Breoghania sp. L-A4: one gene and its partner. The protein of the gene in region 1 interacts with the protein of each later gene in a pairwise test. Links are inferred from orthologs where the notes say so. Each region holds a gene or a part of one and is shown on either strand. Other genes may lie near its edges. The genes, in order: D1F64_RS22495 and def.

What was found.
Region 2: the proteins of D1F64_RS22495 (region 1) and def interact in binary tests that used the Escherichia coli proteins (3 or more experiments, as listed by UniProt). The link is inferred for Breoghania sp. L-A4 from one-to-one orthologs.

Annotation. Positions count from the first base shown.
Region 1 is NZ_CP031841.1:4,923,992-4,931,661, reverse strand. What follows is about bases 2,903-5,820. They hold D1F64_RS22495 (aspartate-semialdehyde dehydrogenase), read right to left. Parts: upstream 4,919-5,820; coding sequence 3,887-4,918; downstream 2,903-3,886. Other genes in these bases: D1F64_RS22490 (FAD-dependent monooxygenase), read right to left, coding at 5,336-5,820; pqqA (pyrroloquinoline quinone precursor peptide PqqA), read right to left, coding at 3,363-3,464; pqqB (pyrroloquinoline quinone biosynthesis protein PqqB), read right to left, coding at 2,903-3,323. Outside these bases: D1F64_RS22525 (carbonic anhydrase), read left to right, coding at 1-116; pyrroloquinoline quinone biosynthesis protein PqqE, read right to left, coding at 127-1,218; pyrroloquinoline quinone biosynthesis peptide chaperone PqqD, read right to left, coding at 1,215-1,523; pyrroloquinoline-quinone synthase PqqC, read right to left, coding at 1,525-2,361; more of pqqB, read right to left, coding at 2,358-2,902; more of D1F64_RS22490, read right to left, coding at 5,821-6,397; D1F64_RS22485 (sugar ABC transporter substrate-binding protein), read left to right, coding at 6,566-7,003; D1F64_RS22480 (hypothetical protein), read right to left, coding at 7,081-7,497; D1F64_RS22475 (GNAT family N-acetyltransferase), read right to left, coding at 7,433-7,670.
Region 2 is NZ_CP031841.1:472,679-480,129, forward strand. The notes cover bases 3,121-5,819. They hold def (peptide deformylase), read right to left. Parts: upstream 4,891-5,819; coding sequence 4,351-4,890; downstream 3,121-4,350. Other genes in these bases: D1F64_RS02250 (organic hydroperoxide resistance protein), read right to left, coding at 3,121-3,545; D1F64_RS02255 (MarR family transcriptional regulator), read left to right, coding at 3,707-4,207; D1F64_RS02265 (tyrosinase family protein), read right to left, coding at 5,018-5,819. In the rest of the region: D1F64_RS02225 (leucyl aminopeptidase family protein), read left to right, coding at 1-87; D1F64_RS02230 (MarR family transcriptional regulator), read left to right, coding at 240-590; D1F64_RS02235 (NlpC/P60 family protein), read left to right, coding at 590-1,450; D1F64_RS02240 (DUF4189 domain-containing protein), read left to right, coding at 1,535-1,897; D1F64_RS02245 (glyoxylate/hydroxypyruvate reductase A), read right to left, coding at 1,783-2,853; more of D1F64_RS02250, read right to left, coding at 3,117-3,120; more of D1F64_RS02265, read right to left, coding at 5,820-5,977; D1F64_RS02270 (hypothetical protein), read right to left, coding at 5,977-6,363; D1F64_RS02275 (sigma-70 family RNA polymerase sigma factor), read left to right, coding at 6,612-7,187; D1F64_RS02280 (DUF6768 family protein), read left to right, coding at 7,180-7,451. UniProt on the Escherichia coli protein: Removes the formyl group from the N-terminal Met of newly synthesized proteins. Requires at least a dipeptide for an efficient rate of reaction. N-terminal L-methionine is a prerequisite for activity but the enzyme has broad specificity at other positions.

The DNA of each region.
Region 1 (7,670 bases):
TGCGGATTCTCGAGGGACGCCAGCGCATTGCCCTGCATGGCGCCTGGTTCGACATCGGCTCGGGCGAATTGCGGGTGATGGATCCGGAGAACGAGAAGTTTTCAGTGCCCGTCTAGGCGCGCGCCGTCAGGCCGCCCCGCCGATCACCCGGTGGCGGACGGGTTCTTCCGGCGGCAGGTCGCGCAAGGCCGCGTGGTGGGGTGACTTGATGCAGGTTGGATCGGCGGCCGCCGCATCGCCCGTCATGGCGAAGGCCTGGCAGCGGCAGCCGCCGAAATCGATCTCCTTGCGCTCGCAGGAGCGGCAGGGTTCCGGCATCCAGTCGAAGCCGCGGTAGCGGTTGAAGGCGTCCGAATTCTCCCAAATCTCCTTCAGCGGCCGCTCGGTGACGCGGTCGAAGCTCAGCGCGGTGATCGATTGCGCCGCGTGACAGGGAAGCACCGTGCCGTCCGGCGTGATGGCGAAGGCGTCCGATCCCCAGCCGCCCATGCAGGGTTTGGGATAGTCCGCGTAGTAGTCGGGCGTGACGAAATCGATGTTGAGGATGCCGGTGAGCTCTTCGCGCACGCGCTCCACATAGTCCACCTGGCGCATGACCGAGTCGTAGTTCGGCAGGAGTGCTGCGCGGTTGAGATAGGCCCAGCCGTAATATTGCACGTTGGCGATTTCCAGCCGCTCCGCGCCCAGCTCCAGCGCAAGCTCGACGAACAGCGGCACCTCGGCGATGTTGAGCTTGTGGATCGGTGCGTTGATGGTCAGCGGCAGCCCTGTTTCGACCACCCGTTGCGCGGCCTGGCGCTTCTTCTCATGCGCGCCTTTGTAACGGCCGACGAGTTCGGTGGTTTCCGGCCGCGCGCCCTGAAAGCTCACCTGCACATGATTGAGCCCGGCGCGGACGTAGGCGTCGAGCTTGTCACCGGTCAGCGTCACCGCCGCGGTGATGAGATTGGTGTAGACGCCCCGGCCCGAAAGCGCGGCGATGAGCTGGTCGAGATCGCGGCGCAGCGTCGGCTCACCGCCAGACAGATGCACCTGCAGGATGCCGAGGTTGGCGGCCTGATCGAACGCATTGATCCAGGCGTCGGTGTCGAGCTCGCGGTTGGCTTTGAGCAGTTCCACCGGGTTGGAGCAATAGCCGCATTGCAGCGGGCAGCGGTGGGTGAGTTCCGCGAGGATTCCCAGCGGCGGGCCGACCGCGGGAGGTGCCGGTGTGGTCATGCCTCCACCTCGCAGCGCACGAGCAGCTGGTCCGACCATTGCTGCAGGAAGGCCATGACATCGGGGCCGATTTCGTCCTCCGGCGCGTTGTAGTCGCGAATCAGCGCCGCGATGATCTCGTAGAGGCTTGCGGTGCCATCGCAGCGCTTCAGAATGTCAGTGGAGATATCGTCGGGCCAGAGCACCTTTTCGGGCGCCAGAACCGCCCAGCGGCCGCGCAGGTCGTCATATTGCAGGCGCACATGGGCGCCAAGTCTTGGCCGGCTTTCCGGCGTGATCACTGTGCGGACGCGCGGCGCGTGCATGTCAGGCGTCCGGATCGGGACGGAAGGCGCCCGGCGCGATCAGCCCCGGCTCGACATAGGCGAAATGCAGCGCGTCCAGCATCGCCCACAGGATGTCGCACTTGGACAGCAGCGCATCGACCGCGTCGGCCTGCTTGTCCGGGGTATCCGCCCAGCGGGTGACCAGCGACAGCGCGTGCTCGGCGTCGCGCGGGGCCTGGTGCAGGCGCGGCGTGAAATACGACAGGGTGTCCTCGGTGATGTAGTCGTAACGCGCCAGCATCGCCGGCACGCGCTCGCCGATGGCCACCGGCGAGAACAGCTCGGTCAGCGACGAGGCGACGGCCGTGAGCAGCGATCCTTGCGAGACCAGATCGATATAGGCGCCGACGGCGAAGCGGGTGGCGGGCAGGGCGAAGCGGCGCGACTGCACCATCCCGGTGTCGAGGCCCAGCCCTTCGGCCAGCTTCAGCCAGCGTCTGATGCCGCCGTCCTTCTCGCCATTCTCCTCGCCGTCGTGATCGATGATGCGCTTGCGCCATTCGCGGCGGAATTCGGGATCCTCCGAGCGCGACAGGATGATCGCGTCCTTTTTCGGGATGGCCGCCTGATAGCAGTAGCGGTTCAGCGCCCACGCCTGCATCTGGACCTTGGTCAGTTCGCCGGCGTTCATCAGCCGGTGAAACGGATGGTGGATGTGGTAGCGCTCGAAACCTGCGGTGCGCAGCACCTCTTCGAGCTCGGCAGGGCTCAGCAGCCGGCCTTCCGCGCGGATGGCGTCGCTTGCGGGGCGCGGACTATCGGCGATTGCGTCGCGGTCAGGACCCTTGCGGGCTCGTGCGGTGGCTTGGGTGTTCACAGGTCCAGCTCCATGCCGTCGTAACCGATCTCCCAGCCGGCCCCGGTGACCGCGCGTTCGGCGGCGGATCCCGGCTCCAGGATCGGATTGGTGTTGTTGATGTGGACGAAGATGCGCCGGTCGAGCGCCACATCGCTCAGGGCCTCGATCGAGCCGCCGGGCCCGCCGATATGCAGATGCCCCATACGCTTGCCGGTCTTTTCGCCAACGCCGGCGTCTCGCATTTCCGTGTCGTTGAAGACCGTGCCGTCGAAAAGCAGGCAGGACGCGCCGTCCAGCCGCGCCTTGAGCGCGTCGTCGACCGCGGCGCAGCCCGGAATGTAATAGGCGCGGACGCTGTCCCGGCGCAGCACGCCGTCCGCTCCCGGCAGCAGCGTGTCGCCGGCGCGCAACGCGATACCGATGGTGTCGCCGGGCGCGGTGCCGAAGCCCTCCGCGGCGTTGTCCTCGAGGAACAAGGCCACCTTGCCCGGCACCGCAAAGGTCTCGACGCTGAGGCCGAGGGGGCCGTCCGGACCGGAAATCTCGGTGACTCCCTCGATCGGCAGTTCGCGACGCTCGACGACGTCAGCGGCCAGAACCTGAAAGATGCTGTTGTCCGCAAGCGTCTTGAGCACGCGCGCAGTTGCGTAGATCACCAGAGGCGTGCGCTCGCGTAGCGTGAGCAGCCCCGCGATGTGATCCACGTCGGCGTTGGTCAGCACGACCACCTTGATCGGCGAACCGCGCAAGGGGCCATCGGGCGGCGGCTGCAGCTCCGGGGTGTTGGCGATCTGCTGACGAATGTCGGGCGAGGCATTGAAGAGCGCCCAGCTTTCGCTGTCGGCGCTTGCCGCCATGCTCGACTGGGTGCGGGGCAGAAAGCCGGGCCGCATTTCGCGTACGGCCCGGCTCAGCGGTGCGTTGCAGTTCCACTGCGGAAATCCGCCGCCGGCGGCCGAGCCGATGATCCTGAGTTTCACCTGGGTGTGCCGCGCGCTGTCATTACCGGGTTGTTTCGGTTATTTGCGACGGCCGCATTTGCCGATCTCGGCCGACATGTAGCGGGTCACTTCGAAACCGGCTTCGACGCTGGCCATGGCGGGTTTGGTCCAAGTCTTCATGATCATTCCTCCTCTTGAGCACGCCGCGCTCGTGTGAACGCAGCCAAGCCGCGTGACCATGGCCATCCTGAACAATCCGGATGGGTAGTCTGCGGTGGCCGGAATGATACCGTAGGGTCAGACGTCTCAAATAGTACTTTGGTGCCAAGCTCCGCTTACAGTAAGGCGCGTCGATCTACGACGCTGTTTTAATTGAATAAAAAATTCGCTTGATCTGCAAAGTGTTGACGTTCGGCGGCGTCTTCGGGCGCCGACCGCATGACGTGCGGCTAACGGTAAGCTGGCTTGCGGCGGATTCGCCGCGCTCTCTCCAAAGGGATATCTGCCGGGCCCTCGGGTGCGTCCGGAAATGAAAACGGGCGCATCCGGTCCGATGCGCCCGCTCAATCATCCAGACGATGAAACCCGCCCCGACTTCCGGGTCACGCGGCCTCGCGCTTCTTCAGCAGTCCGCGGTTGACCAGCACTTCGGCGATCTGCACCGCGTTGAGCGCCGCCCCCTTGCGCAGGTTGTCGGAGACCACCCACAGGTTCAGGCCGTTCTCCACGGTGGCGTCTTCGCGGATGCGCGAGATGTAGGTCGCATCCTCGCCGGCGGACTCATAGGGCGTCATGTAGCCGCCGTCCTCGTGCTTGTCGATGACCAGGCAACCGGGCGCCTCGCGCAGGATGGCGCGGGCCTCGTCGGCCGAAATCTCGTTCTCGAACTCGATGTTGACGCTCTCGGCATGGCCGATGAACACCGGCACGCGGACGGCGGTGCAGGTGACCTTGATCTTCGGATCGAGCATCTTCTTGGTTTCGGCCAGCACCTTCCACTCTTCCTTGGTGTAGCCGTCTTCCATGAAGACATCGATGTGCGGAATGACGTTGAAGGCGATCCGCTTGGTGAACTTCTTCGGCTCGATGGGGTCGTTGACGAAGACCGCGCGGGTCTGGTCGAACAGCTCTTCCATCGCCGCCTTGCCGCCGCCGGAGACCGACTGGTAGGTGGAGACGACGATGCGCTTGATGACGGCGGCGTCATGCAGCGGCTTGAGCGCCACCACGAGCTGCGCCGTGGAGCAGTTCGGATTGGCGATGATGTTCTTCTTGGAGAAGCCCTCGATGGCGTCGGCATTGACTTCCGGCACGATCAGCGGCACGTCGGAATCGTAGCGCCATGCGGAGGAATTGTCGATCACCACGCATCCCTGGGCGGCGATCTTGGGCGCCCATTCCTTGGCCACATCGCCTCCGGCCGACATCAGGCAGATGTCGGTGCCGGTGAAGTCGTAGTTCTCCAGCGCCTTGCACTTCAGCGTCTTGTCGCCGAAGGAGACTTCGACGCCCTGCGAGCGCCGCGAGGCGACGGCCACGACTTCATCGGCGTCGAACTGCCGCTCGTCGAGAATGTCGAGAATTTCGCGGCCGACGTTGCCGGTCGCACCAACGACCGCGATTTTGTAGCCCATGGATTCATTCCTTTTCGATTTTCCGGCCACGCGATCGGAAGCCGGCCTCGTTCCCTGAAGGTCGTGGCCGTGTCCGGCCCGCGACCCCGATCGCCCCCCGGCCCGGGGAACGCGGGACGAGTGGCGCCGTCAGACGGTCGTCTTGGCGGTTGTTTTCGTCGTGGTTTTCGTGGAGACGGCAGCAGGGTTCGTCGCGCGGCGGCGCGCGAACGCAAGATCGGACGTGGACAGTGCGGCGAGATGCGGCATGACAATCCGTGAGCCTGAAACCAGTTCCCGCTCTATTGCGGTCAAATGCGGGAAAAGTCAAGCCGTGGCCGTGTCCGCGCCGATGACTCACCGAGCCAACAAGGGGTGCGGCAGGCTAGCCGTGCCGCCGCGGGGAGCGCTGAAATCTCGCCTGAAAACGGACCGCGGCTATCCATGCAGAAATCGGTTCGCGATGCGGCGCCGCAGCGGCGGCAAGGCGCCCGCAAGCGTCAGCGCGGCGCGGATCGTGAGCGTGTTGACGGCGCGCGATGACGACAGAAACAGCCGCAGCCGTTCGGTCTCGGCGAGGATTTTCGCGCCTGCCGCGTGTCGGGCATCGTGATAGCCGTCGAGATCATCCGCAATCAGGCGGCGGGCCAGGTCGGCGGCATCCGCAATGCCGAGATTCATGCCGCGCCCGCCCACGGGCGAATGGCAGTGGGCTGCGTCACCGGCAAGAAACACCCGGCCCATCTGGTAGCGCTTCGCTTGACGGGCCGCGAGATGAAATTGTCCCTGGCGGTTGATGCGGGTGACGTCCATCGGCAGTCGCAGGCTCTTGAGTGCGTCCGGCGTGTTGGAGACCACGCGATAGCGCTGTGGCGCCATGTGCGCGACCACGGCCATGTGCCCGGTGTTCGCGCGCGCCAGGACGAAACTGCGGTCGTGCGGCCAGTCGCGCGCGTTGACATCGGCGATCGACCAGATTTCCTCGATGTCGCGGCCCCCGTAGGCGATACCAAGCGCCGTGCGTATCCGGCTGTGCACGCCATCCGCCGCGATGACATAGTCCGCCCTTTGGCGCCTGCCATTGGCGAACGACACGTCGACTCCCGTCGCGTTCTGGGTGATGTCGACCACCTCGCGATCGAAGGAGACGGCGCCACCGAACGCGGCAAGGCGTTCGCGCAGGATTTCCTCGGTCCGGTCCTGGGGCAGCGCAACTGCGGTGTCGTGCAAATCATCCGAGATATCGAGCGGAAGGGTCACCTTGAGCGTGTCGCCAAGAAAGATCTTTGCGCGTTCGATCCGCATGGCCTTGCGCAACAGGGCCTGGGCTGTGCCGGATGGCGCGAGCAGCTCGAGGCTTTCGGGCAGGATACCCACCGCGCGTGAGAGCCCCGATCCCTCGGGCCGCTTTTCGGCAACGACCGGAACAATGCCCTGGCGTGCAAGTTCCACGGCAGCAGTCAGCCCCGTTGGCCCCGCCCCGACAACCAGAATGTTCATGCTGCGACGTCTTTCATTGTCCCACTTGAAATCATGTGCGGCGGACGATGGAGGGACGTTACCAGAAAACCGGAGGAAATCGACGGCCCTGGTGTGCCCTGAAACCATAAGCGCCGCTTATGGCGCACTTCTTATTTCGTATTTCCCCTGTGGAATTCCGGTCTTCTAGTGTGGGTCATCTCGGGCGCGGCGCATGCCGAAGGGAGGACGATTGCCGTCTTCACAAGGAATCTGATCAATCCCGCCTATGCGGCCGCCCGGCGCGGCGCCGATTTGATCGCCGAGGAAAAGGGCGCCACGACGCGGCACCATGTTCCCGAGAAGCCCGACAACGTGGACCAGCAGAAGGCGCTGGTTGCGGAGGCCCTCGCCGCGAAGCCTGATCTGGTGATCTTCGTGCCCGTGGACGACAAGGCGATGGTGGAGTTCAGCGCCTTCAAGATCGCCTGTACCGCGGCGCGCGCCGGCCTGCGGCATCTCGATGGCGAGGAGGTGCCCGACGACATCACGGTGCCGTCCGTTCTCATCGACAAGAGCAATCTCGGGCCCTGGAAGGTGCCGCTGAACGAGTGTGCCTGCCCGGGCTGGGAGGAGATCGTCCACTGAGCGACAGATGGGAAACCGATCGGGCGGCGCACAAGGCGCTGCCCTCTCGCTTTGGCCCGCCCTCACGGGCAGACGCACTACTGGGCCCGGCGGTAGACCATCGTATTGGTGGTGGAGGTGTCGTCGGGCAGATGCACGGTCTGTTCGATGATGAGCGTGGCGCCGTTGTCGGCGAGGCGACGCACGGCACGCATGATGACCTTGCCCTCCCGGCGGGCCTCCGATACAAGCCCGCCTCCGGTTTCCAGATAGAGCGCCAATGCATCAGCAAGCCCGCTCTGCTTGAGCCTCTCGTCGCGGGTGCCGGGCATGCCCGTGAAGGAAACGGCCTCTTCCTTGCCGTTGGCATCGATCCAGCGCATGTGGAACGTCAGACCGAAATCGGCGGCCTCTATCCGATAGCTGCCCGACAGCGGCGGTTCGCCCTGCTCAAAGTCGCTCGCCTCGATGTCGAGGATCCAGGCACCGAGAAAGGGCGCGATCGGATCGGACATGACTGTCTCCTTGCAGGCGGTGTCCGGCGCAGACTTCGCGCGCCGGTATTGGGACCGCGTGACTAGCAATCGCCGGCGAGCTTCGCAACCGCATCGCCGTCGAAACGGTAAAACAGCTTGCTCGTTTCGTGCCGGCCGCCGAGACGGCATAGAAGCGCGCGGCTCCCGTATTC
Region 2 (7,451 bases), 4.5 Mb from region 1 along the record:
GCGCCCAAGCCGGGGCGTCCGCTGGGCGGCGAGGCGCAGGGCATCCGCGCGCTTTACGCACTGCTCAAGGACCGCTACGCGGCCTGACCCGAAGAGGCGGCCATGGATAACCCGCGCATGGCGGTGTTCGGCCATGCGTGCGGCTCCTTACTTGATGGAGCGATTGCGGCCGGTCTATAACGGAACCGAAACGAAATAGCGCTATTTTGACGTTGTTTTTTCCGTTGAAGGCCGCAGCCATGCCGATTGAAATCCGCCCCAGCCAGGCGCTGAAACTGTGGCACGACGTCACGTTGGCGCTGGTCAAGGACGGCGACCAGGACCTGACGGCCCGGCAGACGACGATCCTGCTCACCGTCTATCTCGAGCCGCCGCCGCATTCCGTGCGCGGGCTGGCCAAGAAGCTCGGCGTCACCAAGCCGGCGATCACCCGCGCGCTCGACACCATGGGCCGGATGAAGCTGCTCGACCGCCGCCGCGACGATGCGGATCGCCGGAATGTGGTGATCCTGCGCACCGTCGAAGGCGCGCTGCACCTGGAGCGGCTGGCCGATCTTGTGGTCGAAAAGGCCGCGGAGCTGAGGCTGTGATGCTTGACCGCCGTGTGACTGCCTGGCGCCCGGACCTGGCGGCCGCCCATCTGCAAGGTCAGGTGGAGGCGGCGCGCTTTGTTGCGGGCGAGCCGCGGCGGGTCGCAGCGCCGATTGTCCCCCTGCGCCGCGAGCCTCGCGCGGAGCTTTCCATCGAGACCGAGTTGCTGTTCGGGGAGGCCGTGACGCTTTATGAGACCGCGGGTGGCTGGGCATGGGTGCAGGCGGAAACCGACGGCTATGTCGGCTGGCTTCAGGCGGATGCTCTGGCGCCTTCGGATACCGCGCCCACCCATAAGATCATGACTCTGCGCAGCTTCTTGTATCCCGGAGCCGATCTGCGGTTTCCCGCGCGGGGTTGTCTGTCCATGCAGTCACAGGTCACTGTGGTGGGCGAGAGCGAGACACGCGGCACGCGCTACGCGTTGCTGGCGGACGGTTCCGCGATGATCGCAAATCATCTGGCGCCGCTGGATCAGACGGCGCCGGACTGGGTGGCCGTGGCGGAGGAATTCCTCGGCACGCCCTATCTGTGGGGCGGGCGCTCGAGCCTGGGACTCGACTGCTCGGCGCTGGTGCAGCTTGCGCTGGCGGCAAGCGGTATCAAGGCGCCGCGCGACAGCGACATGCAGCAACGCGATCTGGGCGAAGCGCTTGATATTTCAGGTGGATTGCCTGCCTTGCTGCGCGGCGACCTGCTCTTCTGGAAGGGCCACGTGGGCATCATGAGCGACGCCGCGACGCTGCTGCACGCCAATGGCAACACCATGACGGTGGCACGCGAGCCGGTTGCCGCGGCGATCGCGCGGATCGCGGCGCTTGAGTTCGGCGCGATGACCGCGATAAAACGACTCTCCTGATCGGGTTGCAAACCGCGGGCGATTGGCAAATTTTAAGGATTTCCCGCGAGGTTTGGCCTTTGGGCTGAATGGAAGGGGAGCCACATGAAAATTCTGATGAAATCGCTCGGCATGCTTGCCGCTCTCGCTGTTCTGGTAGCGGCCGCCGCTGCGGCCGAGCGGCATGGGTCGCTCGCCTATCGCGCGGACACCGGCGCCTTCGGTTATTCCCATGATTTCAACAACCCGCGCGACGCGGACCGGCGCGCGCTGCAGGAGTGCGGCCGCGGCTGCTCGATCGTGGTGCGCTTCAAGAACGGCTGCGGCGCCTATGCGTCCGCGCCCAACGGCGCCTATGGCTGGGGTGTCGGGCCGACCCGCGACGCGGCCGAGTACACCGCGTTCGACGAGTGCGACTCGCGCGCGCCCGGATGCGAAATCCGCGTCTGGGGCTGCAACACCCGTTGATCAATAACCCACTGATCTGTCGACCAGATTGCTGAGCCCTCGCCCGCCTCATGGGCGCGGATCTGGGCGGCGACGTAGCGCGACAGCGCGTCGGGATCGGATTCGGCGGCGATATGCGGGGTCACGGTGATCAGCGGATCCTGCCACAACGGCGAGGCTTTCGGCAGCGGCTCGGTCTCGAATACATCGAGGGTCGCGGCGGAAAGCGTGCCGTTGGAAACCGCCTTGACGATGTCGGCTTCGACCTGCGATCCGCCGCGTCCGGCGTTGATCAGCGCCGGTCCATCCTCGCCGAAATGCCCGGCGCCATCGTGGGCGAGCTTGTTGAACAGGCCCTGGTTGAGGATGCCGGTTGTTTCCGGCGTCAGGGGAAGAAGATTGACCAGAATGTCGGTGCGGGCGAGGAAATCGTCGAGCCCGTCAGCGCCGCAATACGTCTCGACGCCCTCCATCCGCTTTTCCGTGCGGCTCCAGCCGGCAACCTGAAAGCCAATGCGGGCAAGCACTTGCGCAGCATCCTGTCCCAGCACGCCCAGCCCCATGATGCCGACACGCACGGCGGAAGCCGGCGGCTGGCTGTGGGATTTCCAGATGCCGCGGGCCTGCTGGCGCGCGTACAGCCGCTGGCGGCGATGGTGGGCAAGCACCTGCAGCGTGACCCATTCGGTCATGCGCATGGTGAGGTCCGGGTCGACGATGCGCACGATCGGCACGTCCGGCAGATCGGGCATCCGCATCAGATGATCAACGCCGGCGCCGAGCGAAAAGATCGCCTCCAGACCGGTCAGCCTGCCGATGATCTCGGCCGGCGGCTTCCAGGCGAACAGGTAGCGCACCTTGGAAAGATCAACGGTTTCATCGGGATACAGCCGCACGTCGTGATCGGGAAGCAGCGCTGTGAGGCGGCTTGTCCAGGTGTCGGGCTCCCAGCCCTTGATCGCGATCAGCACCGTCATCTTGGGATCCTTTGCAGCGGCAAGGGTCTCTTGTGACGCAATTCGCGCGGTTTTGCCACCGCAATCGCGGTGCGGCGCGCGGCATCGCGGCCTGCTCGAATTGGGCTGTCAAATTTCCAGGAATTAGCAGGGTTGTAGAGAAGAATTCGAGATGGATTTGAATTGGATTTGAACTGGATTTCGATTTGAGCGCGAAAGGACCCGATGCGCCGTCGCTCGGGCGACACCCGCCGGAACGACCGGCGGGGTGGAAGGCGGACAACTCACTCGACGATGCTGAGAGCGACGTCGATGTTGTTGCGCGTGGCGTTGGAATAGGGGCAGACCTGATGCGCCTCGGCGACCAGTTTCTCGGCCGCCGCCGTCTCGACGCCCGGAAGCGAAACCGCAAGGGCGATCTCCAGCCCGAAGCCGCCTTCCGAGCGCGGGCCGATGCCCACGGTGGCGGTGACGGTGGCATCGGCCGGCACTTTCACACTGCCCTTGGAGGCGACGAATTTCATCGCGCCGAGAAAGCACGCCGCATAGCCGGTGGCGAAAAGCTGCTCGGGATTGACGCCCTCGCCGCCGGGGCCGCCCATTTCCTTCGGCGTGACGAGTTTCACGTCCAGCGCGCCGTCGAGGCTTTTCGAGGAGCCGTCGCGGCCGCCGGTGGCGCGCGAGGAGGTGGAATAGACAACGTTCACGGGCATGGGATGCTCCTTTGATGGGTGCCGGCACGCCGGCCGGCGGGACAAGAATATTGTGGACGATTAAATCGTGCACGATATAATTAGAAAACCGGAAGACGGATGTCAACCGCTTGCGATTGCATCGCGCACGATTTAAATAGGCGATTCCTTAGGAGACAGGCATGGCTGACAGCCCCACCGACGCACGGACGAATGCCGCGGATCCGCAAACGGGCGCCGCGCCGGGTGACTACCTCAGGCTCGGCGATCATCTGTGCTTTGCGATCTATTCCGCCGGTCACGCCTTCAACCGCGCCTACAAGCCGTTGCTCGAAAAGCTCGGCCTGACCTATCCGCAGTATCTGGTGATGGTGGCTCTTTGGGAGCAGGACGATCAGACTGTCGGCGGGCTCGGCGCGCGCCTGCATCTGGAATCGAGCACGCTGACGCCGCTGATCAAGCGGCTGGAGACGATGGGCCATGTGGCGCGCCGCCGCGACGCTGGGGACGAACGCCAGGTGCGGGTCACGCTGACCACGCAGGGCCGCGCGCTGAAGCAGGACGCGGAACCGGTCCCCGGCTGCATGGCGGCGGCCACGGGCATGGGGCTCGATGATCTGCGCCGCCTGCAACGCGAGATCACGACCCTGCGAGATGCGCTGGAGAGCCACGCGAAGGGCTGAACGGAATGGCGGTTTCGGCCATCGCCGGGCAAGCACGCGTCCTAGAGCAGATCCGTTTCTTACAGAATCGGATCTTTGCTCTATGTCCTTGTTTTGGCGCAAATCCGGACGGATAACCGGTATCCACTTATCCTGGATTTGCTCTAGGCGAGCTTGCGCTGCTTGTCGAGCCGGGCGTTGGCGCGGGCCTGTTTGGTGAACTTGGTCACCACGCGGTCGCGTTTGAGCTTGGAGATGTGATCGATGAACAGCACGCCGTTGAGATGATCGATCTCGTGCTGCAGGCAGGTGGCCAGAATGCCGTCGGCCTCAAGCTCGCACGGTTTTCCCTCGCGATCGAGGAAGGTCACGCGGACGCGCTCGGGCCGCTCCACATCCTCGTAGAAATCGGGGATCGACAGGCAGCCTTCCTGGTAGACGGATCTTTCTTCCGATTCCCAGACGATTTCCGGATTGATGACGACCATCGGCTCCTTGGGCGCGTCGTCCTTGGAGACGTCGAGCACCAGCAGGCGTTTGGGCACGGCGATCTGGATCGCCGCCAGCCCGATGCCCGGCGCCTCGTACATGGTCTCCAGCATGTCGTCGGCGAGCTGGCGAATGCCGGCGTCGACCGTCTTGATGGGCTCGGAGACCCTGCGCAGCTGCGCGTCGGGCAGAATGATGATGTCGCGTTTCGTCATGGCGCTCAGATAGGAGATTGACGCGGTTTGGTCAATCGGGGGATGCGCGGGTTACCGGAATTCTGCGCAATGTGCGCGCGCGGCCGCCGCAGGGAACAGGCCCGGGAAACGCGCCCGGACCTTTCGCCTATGCAATCAACAAACTGTCATAGGCGTACCACTGAGCGGGGTCGAGAACACCCTGCGGTGTGAGGGCCTGACCAATGATGGCCACCATGACATCGTCGAGTCTGTGGCCGCTCGGCCCCCTGTTGGGCTTTGGCTCGTAATTCCTGCCCTTGTGCGCCATCCATTGTTCCCAGAGCCGGTCGACGTTGCAGTGGTTCAGGAAGAACACGGGGTCGTTGGGCGAGGTTCCCGGCGCCATGTCGCCCCCGACCCAGACATGCACGCGATTGTGCAACTGAGGCCCGTTTATCCAGCCTTCGAGAATGTTGCGGTGCCCGACCACGCTCCTGTTCCAAGGCGGTTGATCATACAGGGGCTGTGCCTGCGCCGCGTCGACATCGGGCTGGCGGGGCAAGCTTGCAACATCGGGATTAAGCCCTGCAGCGCGTTGCAGCGGCCGAGGCGTCACTGAAACCAGATTCCCGTTGCGCGCATCCTGGACCAATCGCACGCGGATCTCACCCATCGGTCCGGATCTCACCGCGCCGCGTGCCTCGCCGAGATAGTCGGGCGTCCACAATTCCGCCCTCCACTGCTGCCGCACCGGCAGATGTCCGTCTGCAGCCCAATCCCAATACGGAAGACCGAACTCCGGCTCGTCCAAGACTTGCTGCAGAAACTCTTCCAGGCGGATCATGTACATCCGATGCCATGGCAGGAAAATCGGACCACCATGCGCCGCATTGCCCACCGAAAGCTGGATCGACATCGCCAACAAGTGCCAGAAGACGAAAATGTCGTAGATGGAGAGTTCCTGGTCTATGCCCCGTATGCCGAGGGGAAGATTGTTGGCTTGCAGGAAATCGCGCAAGTCGCTCGCCCGGATACCGGAATTGGGCTGATCGAGCAGGCGAACCCCTTCCAGGAACCGATCCCGAACAGTGGTGTTGACGAAGATATTTTCGCGAACAACGGTCATCACCCGTGCCCTCCCGCATCATTGGGGGCTCCGTCGCTAAGCTCGTCCTGAGGCTCAAAGGCCAGAAGAGAAGCATCGATGATCGCCCTGGCGAGATCGACCGCGGACGCGAACGAGTAGTTCGGCAATCCGTGACACCGAACGCTTCCGTCGTTTGCCACACTGGTATGGATTGTGAGCGGCTCGCCATCGATGTCGATACGATAGCTGGTGCGAACCAGAATCTCTCGCCCACGATGGACCGCTTTTCGAGTGGACGTGAACGAGGTTTGTGCGCCGTGCCTCGTGTGCCCCTTGTATCCGTCAGGGAGCTGCAATTTGTTGCCGCCTGCAATGGGCGTATCAAGATTGAATGTGCTCGATCCAATGTTCGTCGACTTGGCCATGGAAAAACTCCTGTCGCACGATCTGCAATTCCTGAATTCTAACGCGTCTGCAAGATATCTCACAAGTCCACGCCAATACTGCGCCGGAGGCTTCACCCGCCAAATCCGTCAGACGAAGTCCGTCGCAAGACCACAAGCGCCCGCAGCGCTTGGGATCTCGGAAGGGCATGGGGTTTTTCCTTCCCGAATGAACCATTCTCGTCCCCGCGCGCACCTATCGTGATGACCCATGGCCCTCAGAGGTGACAATGACTGCGGATCCGCGACGCAAGGTTCAAGCACTGGAAGCGCTTCTGGTGCTGGACGCCCGGAGGGGCGGCCGGCAGGCTCTGGCGCGGCTGGTCGCGTTGCGCGGACCGCGGCTGTACGCCCATGCCGTGCGGCTGTCGGGCGACCGGGAGGCGGCGCGCGACATCGTGCAGGACGCCTGGGTCCAGATTATCCGCGGTCTTCAGAGCCTGAAGGACGAGACCGCGTTCCTTCCCTGGGCGCTGCGCATCGTCTCGCGCCGCGTCGCCGCCGATATCCGGAGCCGGCAGAAGACCCGGGCGATCGCCAGGGACTATGCGAGCGAGGCGGAACACTTTGAACCGGCCCGCGATCCGGCGCAGCCCGACAGGGACGCGGTTCATGCCGCCCTCAAAACCCTCTCGGCCGAGCAGCGGGCGACCGTTGCGTTGTTTTATCTCGAGGACATGCGCGTCACGGAGGTCGCCATCGCGCTCGATATTCCCGTCGGCACGGTCAAGACGCGGCTGATGAAGGCCCGCGCGCTGTTGCGGGACCGGCTGGAAGGCCAACTGAAAGGAAACTCGGATGGATAAGATCGACAAGCTGATCGAAGAGGCGCTCAAGAGCGAGGACCGGGCGCTGCTCGAGGATACGAAGGAACTGGGCTATTTCGCGCTGGGGCTCAACCAGTTCCGGGGCCGGCTCGGCTGGGTCACCTGGGTGATCATGGTGGTCCAGGGCGCGATGTTTCTCGGCGGCGTCTGGTGCGCCGTGCGGTTTTTTGGCGCCACGGAGGTTCTGCCGGCGCTCAAATGGGGCCTTTCGGCCGCCGTCCTGATGCTGGCGGCCACCACCCT